One region of the Promicromonospora sp. NPDC110617 genome, then DNA from elsewhere that is predicted to be linked to it. Evidence: riboswitches for the same ligand, from Rfam matches in the RefSeq annotation. Region 1 holds a riboswitch; each other region holds the start of a gene.
What was found. Region 1 has a riboswitch for cyclic di-AMP ahead of ACZ7LE_RS23130 (C40 family peptidase). Riboswitches for the same ligand answer to the same signal wherever they lie in the genome.

Region 2: linked by a shared signal. The riboswitch ahead of ACZ7LE_RS08610 (C40 family peptidase) and the one ahead of ACZ7LE_RS23130 (C40 family peptidase) in region 1 are both predicted to bind cyclic di-AMP.
Region 3: linked by a shared signal. The riboswitch ahead of ACZ7LE_RS16935 (C40 family peptidase) and the one ahead of ACZ7LE_RS23130 (C40 family peptidase) in region 1 are both predicted to bind cyclic di-AMP.
Region 4: linked by a shared signal. The riboswitch ahead of ACZ7LE_RS01005 (C40 family peptidase) and the one ahead of ACZ7LE_RS23130 (C40 family peptidase) in region 1 are both predicted to bind cyclic di-AMP.

Annotation. Positions count from the first base shown of each region.
Region 1 covers NZ_JBVKBM010000004.1:295,558-297,747, reverse strand. Annotated here, with positions in the region: gene ACZ7LE_RS23135 (universal stress protein) at 1-403, opposite strand, end outside; gene ACZ7LE_RS23130 (C40 family peptidase) at 566-1,312, opposite strand; cyclic di-AMP (ydaO/yuaA leader) riboswitch at 1,363-1,555, opposite strand; gene ACZ7LE_RS23125 (metal-dependent transcriptional regulator) at 1,722-2,190, opposite strand, start outside.
Region 2 covers NZ_JBVKBM010000001.1:1,964,507-1,966,696, reverse strand. Annotated here, with positions in the region: gene ACZ7LE_RS08615 (FAD-binding oxidoreductase) at 1-993, shown strand, start outside; cyclic di-AMP (ydaO/yuaA leader) riboswitch at 1,212-1,365, shown strand; gene ACZ7LE_RS08610 (C40 family peptidase) at 1,369-2,190, shown strand, end outside.
Region 3 covers NZ_JBVKBM010000002.1:1,378,406-1,380,595, forward strand. Annotated here, with positions in the region: gene ACZ7LE_RS16930 (phytoene desaturase family protein) at 1-563, opposite strand, end outside; cyclic di-AMP (ydaO/yuaA leader) riboswitch at 719-870, shown strand; gene ACZ7LE_RS16935 (C40 family peptidase) at 872-1,756, shown strand; gene ACZ7LE_RS16940 (NAD(P)-dependent oxidoreductase) at 1,855-2,190, shown strand, end outside.
Region 4 covers NZ_JBVKBM010000001.1:235,543-237,732, forward strand. Annotated here, with positions in the region: gene ACZ7LE_RS01000 (hypothetical protein) at 1-301, shown strand, start outside; gene ACZ7LE_RS01005 (C40 family peptidase) at 480-1,214, opposite strand; cyclic di-AMP (ydaO/yuaA leader) riboswitch at 1,216-1,409, opposite strand; gene ACZ7LE_RS01010 (hypothetical protein) at 1,575-2,190, shown strand, end outside.

The sequences.
Region 1 (2,190 bases):
TCGCGTGCGCGGGGAGCGCGGACGACACCGTGCCCAGCAGCCGCTCCGTGAACCCGCCCCGGCCCCGGGTCCCGACCACGGCGAGCCCGTAGTCGGCGGACAGCTCCACCAGCACACCAGCGGCGTCACCGGTCGCGACCTCCGTCGTGGCGCGCACCCCGGCGTCGGCCACACGGTTCTCCGCCTCGACCAGGACCGCCTTGGCGCCCTCCTGGATCGTGGTGTCGTCCAGCGCGGCGTACCCGCCGTCGAGCGACGCGGCGGTGAATGACGGCAGTGAATAGCTGCACACGATGTGCAGCGCCCAGCCCACGCGGTGCGCGTAGGCGGTAGCCCAGTCCAGCGCGTGCAGACTCGCGGCCGATCCGTCCACCCCGACCAGTACGACCTCGGATCGAGTCATCGCCAGTCCTTTCCTCAGCAGTGCATCTTTGCCCTCCAACGCTACCGGCGGGGCGCCCGTCGTGGGTATCCGGAGGCAAAAAGACGGCAGAAAGATGGCAAAGCAGAGCGCCCGCCCGGATCTCCCGGACAGGCGCTCTGCTGCGGTACTGCGTGCCTGCGGTCAGCCCAGGCGGATGAACGTGGGGTTCGACTGCCAGATGGTGCGGAAGTCGACCACGGTGCCCGGCTTGGACGCGTCGATCATGGTGTTGCCACCGGCGTAGATCGAGACGTGACCGGGGGTCCACATCAGGTCGCCCGGCTGGGCCTGCGACGCCGGCACCTGCGTGCCGTAGCCGGCCTGCGCCGACGAGGAGTGCGGCAGCGAGATGCCGAGCTGCGCGTAGACGTACGACGTAAAGCCCGAGCAGTCGAAACCGCTCGGGCTGGAGCCGCCGGAGACGTACGGGACGCCGATGTAACGGCTGGCGATGGAGATCACGGAGTTGCCGATGGCCGACGCCGGGACGTCGACGGACGAGGAGGCGGTCGACACGGCGGTGGCCGCGGCCTCTGCTGCCTCGGCGGCGGCCGCCTCAGCGGCCTCCTCGGCTTCCTGGGCGGCCAGCTCGGCCTGGTAGTCCTCGTTGTCGGCGGCCGAGACCACCGAGACGGCGGACTTCTCGACGCTCAGCTCGGCGTCGGGCGCGACGGTCACGACAGGGGCGTTCGACAGGGACTCGCGGGCCTGGGACGTCAGCGCGTTGAGGTCCACCGAGTTCATCTTGGCGTGGCCGGTCTCCATCGGAGCGGCCTGCGCTGCCATCGCGCCACCGAACGTGGAGACCAGGAGCGCGCCACCCGCGGCGGCGACCGCGGTACGACGACCGACGGCGGCGTTCTGAGCAAGCTCGGTGAGCGGAGTCACGGGGCGTCGCGCAGCACGATGGCGTGCGCGGGTGGTACGTGCGGTCACGTAGTACCTCTCCTTGTACGCCTTCGAGGTCAGCTGTCGGGTTCGGGTGGGAGAAATCACCCGGCCGTGCACTCCCGAAGGATTACCCGGCTTCACCCCGAGGACGCACCCTGGCGCCCGATGGTGGGTCCCCCGCCTCTGTCATGCGGTCGTCTTGGGGCCCCGGCCGGTGACAGAGTTCGGCGTCCGTCCGGAGACTCCCTCGGAATAAACTCCGCGGGAGCGGTCCGAACGTACCCGACGTCACCCCCGATGTCACGTTCCGGCAACGAATGTCATGCCGTGTCGGACACAGGGTGACACCTTTCCGACAAAACTGCCCATTTCATGCCTCTTCGCCCCGGTAGTGGGGCGGCCGGGATCAGGCCGTCGCGACGAAGAGGTGGCGCGCCAGGTCCTCGCCGAGCTCCAGCGCGGTCCCGGCGCCGTCGACGGTCACCGTGTAGGTCCCGTCGCTGAGCTCGGCCGTGATCCGCGAGCCGGGCACAAGGCCGGCGTCGGACAGGCGGGCCAGCAGCTCGACGTCCGTCTGCAGCGGCTCCGCGATCCGGGTGAGGGACGCCGCGAGCGGCTCGCCCTTCACGCCCTTCTTGGCCGCCGCCTCGAACGCGGAGGGCAGCGAGATCACCCCACTGAGGAAGGGGACGTCCGTGTAGGCCTCGCCGAGCTCCGAGAGGCCGGGGATCGGGTTGCCGTACGGGTCGTGGTGCGGGTGGTCGAGCAGGCCGACGAGGCGCTTCTCCACGAGGTCGCTCATCACGTGCTCCCAGCGGCAGGCCTCGACGTGCACGTGCTCCCAGTCGAGCTTGATCACGTCGGTCAGCAGGCGC
Region 2 (2,190 bases), on a different contig from region 1:
CACGACCTGGCGATCTCGTCGGGCGACACCAAGAGCGTCGGCGTCGGCGGGCTCACGCTGAGTGGCGGCATCGGCTGGAAGGTCCGGAAGTACGGCCTCGCCCTGGACAACCTGGTGGCCGTCGAGATGGTCACCGCCGACGGCGCGGTCCTGACCGCGAGCGCCGACGAGCACCCGGACCTGTTCTGGGCCGTGCGCGGCGGCGGTGGCAACTTCGGCGTCGTGACGTCGTTCGTCTTCGCGGCACACCGCACCACGCACGTCTTCTTCGGCAAGATCACGTTCCCGGCGGCCGAGGCCGCCACCGTGCTCCAGGGCTGGGCGGACCACCTGCGCACCGCGCCGGAGGAGCTCACCTCGATCACCAACGTCGCCAACCCGTTCGCGGGCGGGCCGGAGGCGCCGGTCGAGGTCCACGTGGCGGTCGACAGCGACGACCCGGAGGTCGCAGCCCGGGCGCTCGACCCGATCCGGCGGCTCGGGACGGTCCTGGAGGACGACGTGGCGCTGACGGCGTACGCGGACGTCCTGGTCGAGGGCGCGACGCCGCCGCCCGGCATCCACGTGCTCGCGCACGACGGGCTCGTGGACCAGGAGTCGGTCGCCGAGACCCTGCGGATCCTCGCCGAGGCCGGCACGTCTCCGGGTGCGCCGTCGATCTCGATCCGGAGCCTCGGCGGTGCGGTGTCCCGGGTGCCGAGCGAGGCCACCGCCTACGCGCACCGCCAGGCGGAGCTCATGGTCACCACCTTCACCGGGGGCCCGGCACCCGTGATCGAGGCCGCCCGGCCGGTGCTGGACGGGCTGTGGGGCGAGCTCGCCCCACATCTCAGCGGTGCGTACGCGAACTTCCTCACGACGGCCGATGAGACGGACGTCACAGCCGTGTACCCGACGCCGACCTACGAGCGGCTCGCGCGGGTCAAGCGGGAGTACGACCCGAGCAATCTGTTCTCGCACAACCACAATGTGCGACCTGGACAGATGTCCTAGTCGGGACCTTCGGCCCGGTGCGGCCCGACGGGCGCCGTCCACGATCCGGACGGCGCCCACCGCACTAGCGCAGGTCGGACATTCCGGTCAATAGCTCCAGCGCCGACCGGGATGTCCGTAACGCGATCGTGACTTTCGCGCCGAGGCGGGCTACGGTCGGTCCCGCTCACGGGGAATTCCGTGGGCACTCGTGGTGGACGCCGAGCCCTGTCACCGCCGCGAGATCTGCTCTGAACAGATGACAGGGACGGGGGAACCAAGTACGTGGGCACCGCGAGGTGCCCTTGGGGTGAAGCCGCAACCAGCACGACGCGGCCGGGTCATTCTCCGATCCGAATCCGACAGCTCACCTCGTAGGCGCCGGGAGAAACTGCTGTGACCACACGCATGCCCGGGCGCCATCGTGCTGCCCACGCACCACTCACCCCGCTGACCCCGATCTCCCGTGCCGCATCCCGCGGCATCTCCGCGACCGCCCGCCGTGGCGCGGTCGTCGCCGCCGGATCGGGCCTCCTCATCTCCCTGCTCGGCATCCCGGCCAACGCCGCCCCCGCGAACGACCCGAGCACCAACACCGCCGAGCTCGAGGCCGTGCGCGACGCCGTCCAGGACGCCACGCAGAAGTCGACCGACGCCGAGGTGGCCACCGCCGCCCTGACCACGGCGAAGGTGGACACCGCCCCCGCCGTGAAGGTCGCCGCCGACAGCGAGTTCGCGCTGGAGACCGGCACCATCAAGGTGACGCCGGCCCCCGAGCCGGAGCCCGAGCCCAAGCCGGAGCCGGAGCCCGAGCCCGTCGTCGAGGCCGAGCCCGCCGCGGCCGAGCCCGCTGCGGCCCCCGTCGCCGAGAAGACCGAGGAGAAGGCCGCCCCGGCCGCCACCTCCGGGTCCAAGATCGTCGACATCGCCATGCAGTACCTCGGCGTCCCCTACGTCTGGGCCGGCGCGACCCCCGCCGGGTTCGACTGCTCGGGCTTCACGTCCTACGTCTACGCCCAGGTCGGCATCACCCTGCCGCACTCCTCGGCGCAGCAGCGCTACTCCGGCACCGAGGTCTCGGCCGCCGACGCGCAGCCGGGCGACATCATCTGGTCCCCGGGCCACGTCGCCATCTACGCGGGCGACGGCATGCAGATCGAGGCGCCGGTCCCCGGCGAGACCGTCCGGTACACCGAGATCTGGCAGGACAGCCCGGTC
Region 3 (2,190 bases), on a different contig from region 1:
AAGGTGCGGCGCAGCACCTCACCGAGGGGCTCCTCGAAGAGCGCGCGCCAGGCCTCCTCGCCCACGCCGTCGGCGACGAGGTGTCGGACGGCGGAGCGCGGGAGCAGGGGCTCGGTGAGCGTCGGGGCGAGGCGGCGGGCCACCTCGGCGGTCATCGCGTAGAACCGGCCCCAGGCCTCGAAGTCGGCGTCGGAGCCGGTGAGGCGCCGGAACGACGCGCGGGTGGCGGCGTCGTCCTGGGTGTCGACCAGCAGGCCGCCGTCCGCCACCGGGGTGTACGACGACCAGCGGCGCCGCACGAGGCGGACCGGCAGGCCGAGCTCGTCGACGATCCGGCGCGGGAGGAGCGAGACCAGGTAGGAGTAGCGCGAGAGGCGGGCGTCGACGCCCGCGAACGGGCGGGCCGAGACGGCGGCGCCGCCCACGTGGTCGGCGCGCTCCAGGACGAGGACCGAGCGCCCGCCGCGGGCCGCGTAGGCCGCCGCGGTGAGGCCGTTGTGACCGCCGCCCACGACGACGACGTCGTACCGGGCGCGCAGGGGGTCGAGCAGGGAATCGGGCATGCACGCCATGGTGACACGCGGCACTCATTGCCAGGAACGTTCCATCACAAGATGGTATGTGACCTAATCGTGACATTTCCGCAACGGACGAGTACGGTCGATCTCGCCGCTCCAGCAACGGGGAGGTCCAGGCCCGGACGCCGAATCCTGTCACCGGTCCTGAGCAGCCAGAACGTGACAGGGGCGGGGGAACCAGGTAAGCCGGGCACGCGAGTGTCCTCGGGGTGAAGCCTCCTTGTGAGGCCGGGTGATCGCTCTCCCCATCCGAACCCGACAGCTCACCTCGTAGGCGTCCGAGGAGATCACTGGTGACCGTACTCACCGACCGCACCCACGACTGGGCGGACGACCAGGCAAACCGACCCAGCAACCGGGGGCGGCACCGCGCCGAGGGCCCCGCTCTCACCCCCTTCACCGCTCTGACCCAGACAGCAGCCGAGAATGCCGCCCGTACCGGCGCCATCGCGGTCGTCACGTCCGGCATGCTCGCGTCGGTCTTCACCCAGACCGCCCACACCGCGCCTGCCGAGTCCCACACCCAGACCACGCTCGCCAACAAGACGTTCGACACCAAGACCCGTGCGGGCCTGGCCGAGAACCTCGTGACCAAGGTCCAGGTCGCCCACGACGCCGACTTCCAGGCCGAGCAGGGCCACGTCACCGTGACCCCGTACGCCGAGACCGAGGCCGGCATCGCCGAGGCCAAGGCGAAGGCCGAGGCAGAGGCCCGCGCCAAGGCCGAGGCGGAAGCCAAGGCGAAGGCCGAGGCGGAGGCGAAGGCCGCCGCCGAGGCCGCTGCGGCAGCTGCCGCCGAGGCCGAGGCCGCCACGGCGGCAGCGTCCGAGTCCTCCGCGGACCTGGGCCAGCAGGCCGTCAACCTCGCCCTCGAGTACGTGGGCGTGCCCTACGTGTGGGGCGGGGCCTCCCCCAGCGGCTTCGACTGCTCCGGGCTCATCCAGTACGTCTACGCCCAGCTCGGGGTCAGCCTCCCGCACAGCTCGGCCTCGATGTCGACCGTCGGCTACCAGGTCTCCGCCGCGGAGGCCCAGCCGGGCGACATCGTCTGGACGTCCGGCCACGTCTCGCTCTACGCGGGCGACGGCATGGTCGTCGAGGCACAGCAGGAGGGCGTCCCCGTGCACTACACGGAGATGTGGCAGACCAACCCGGTGTTCATCCGGGTGACGGGCTGACGCCTCCCGCACCGCACGCCGGAGCGCCCGTGCAGCCGATCCTCGGACGGCTGGACGGGCGCTCTGCTTCGTCGCCCCGGTCGGGTAACGTCCCCGGCGTGAAGATCCTCGTACCGGACGTGCCCTTCGACCTCGACTTCCCGTCCCTGCTGCCCGACGGCGGAGCCTCCTTCGCACCCGGTGGCACCGACACCGTCGCCACCTACGCGATGAACGAGCCGATCCCCGCCGAGCACACCGACGCCGAGCTGCTCGTCACCTGGTCCAGCCCGCCCAAGATCGTCGCCGACGCCGCCGAGCGGCTGACCGGCCTGCGCTGGGTGCAGACCCTGTCGGCGGGCCCGGACGTCGCGCTGCGCTCCGGGTTCGCCCCCGACGTCGTGATCTCCTCGGGCCAGTCCCTGCACGACGACACCGTCACCGAGCACGCACTG
Region 4 (2,190 bases), on a different contig from region 1:
AGAGGTCACGGTCGACCGGATCGCCGGGACCACGATCATGAACAACCCCGACCCGGACGGCGAGGACTCCGGCTGGACCGGCTCCGCGCTCGACGGGCAGCGTTCCGGCAGCGTCACCCTGCCCGTGGTGCCTGCCCGCTGCGATGCCCACGCCGTGGGCGAGGACAAGCGCGGCACGTTTCTGCCCGTGACGGCGAGCGTCGACGGCGTGCCGCAGCACGTCGTCTACGTGCCCATGCCGGACTCGGCGCGCGCCGACCTCTTCGCCTTCATCGCGGACAGCTGCGACTGGCCGGAGTAGCCCGCCGTCCCGGGCGCACGCGAGAGGCGCCGCCTCCGTACCGGGCTCGGTACGAAGGCGGCGCCCCGCGAAGGTCCTGCTGGCGGCTCAGGCTCTGTTTTCTTGTCGTCTGAGCCTGCGGCTCCGCTCCGGGCGAGTGCCTCGTTCCTCGGCCCTCACCCTGCGCTGCGCCTCCGGCTCAGACGACGCGGATGAAGGTCGGGCTGTTCTGCCACATCTCGGTGTAGCGCACCGGCATGCCGGCGGCCCAGGCCTCGATGATCATGCCGTTGCCCGCGTAGAGGGCCACGTGGCCTGGCGTCCAGACGATGTCGCCCGGCTCGGGGTAGGTGACCTGGTAGCCGGAGCTGAGCATCGCGCTCGAGGAGTGCGGCAGAGAGACGCCGAGCTGCGCGTACACGTACTGGATCAGGCCCGAGCAGTCCATGCCCTCCGACGGCGAGTTGCCGCCCAGCACGTAGGTGATGCCCAGATAGTTGAAGGCGATGTTGACGGCCTGCTGGCCGACCGGCACGGGGTCCGGCGCGTCGACCGAGACGACCGCCGGGCCCTCGCCCTTCTCGCCGTCGGCCCCCGTGGAGGCGCCCAGGGCTTCCATCTCGATCGGCATCTTCGCGTCGGCCGGGACGGTCACGGTGGGGGCGGCGGCGACGGACTGCTTGGCCACCGCGGTGAGGGAGTTGAGGTCGACCGAGTTGAGCTTCGCGGTCTTGACGTCGGTCTTCAGGTCCATCGCCGGGGCCGCGTGGGCCGTCGTCGCGATGGTGGAGATCAGGACGCCACCGGCGGCTGCGGCGAGCGCGCCGCGGCGGGCAACAGTGCCGGCGTTCTCGGTGGCGGTACGAGCGAGGATGGTCAGCGGTGTCTGGGCCGGGCGGCTGTCACGATGCCGTCCGCGGAGGGAGTTCGTCACCTAATGTCTCCTGTACCGCCTGCGAGGTCAGCTGTCGGGTTCGGGTAGGAGTACAACCCGGCCGCACGGCTACTGGGGGGTTTCCGTCCGGCTTCACCCCGAGGACGACGATCCTGCTGTCGCCCGGGAATGGGTCCCCCGCTCCTGTCTTGAACGTCTGGTCACGAACCGGTGACAGGACTCGGCGTCCGGATCGCGACTCCACCGTGGGGGTGGAGCAGAAGTCAAAGTACACACGTTCACGGAAAAAGTCACGATCGGGTTACGCATTACGGTCTGACCCAACGAAGACGCAGATTTGCGCCGTTCCGGGCGTCAGGGGTTATGACCGACATCACACATCCGCTAGCGTTCGGCGGCATGGGCGAATCGCACTCCCGTATCTCCGCCTGGTGGGTGTTTCCCATCAGTGCGATCGTCTGGTGGATCTGTGGGTTTCTGCCCTGGCTCGCGCAGCTGTCGTACCAGGTCACCGGCGTTGCGCAGGCTTCTGACGCCGCCGCGGCGGGCATCCTTCCGCTTCCCTTCACGGCCGACGGCGCGGTGGTCGGCCTCGTCGTGATGGCGCTGTTCGGTGGTGTGCTCGCCGGGGCCACCGCCCGCCTGGCCCGTTCGGCCGGAGGGGGTGCCGGGGCCGCGATCGCCGGGACTCTGCTCGCGATGGCCGGAGCCGGCGGCGCCTCCTGGTGGCTCGCGGCCCGCGAGACCGTCCCCGGCGACGCCATGCCGCTCGGCATGCTCGTGGTCACCTGCGCGGCCGGGATCGTCGGCCTCGGGGCCGGGCTCCTGGCGGGCCTCGGGCCGGCGGCGCTGCGCGGTGTCGCCCTCGCCCTGCCGGTGGTGCTCGTCGACGGCTGGTTCTGGGGCTTCGTGCCCGGCAACGAGGTGTCCCCGACCGGCACGTGGTGGGTCTTCGCCGTGGCGCTCGGCATCGCGTTCGGCCTCACCGTGGACAGCAGGCCGATCGAGCTGCTCG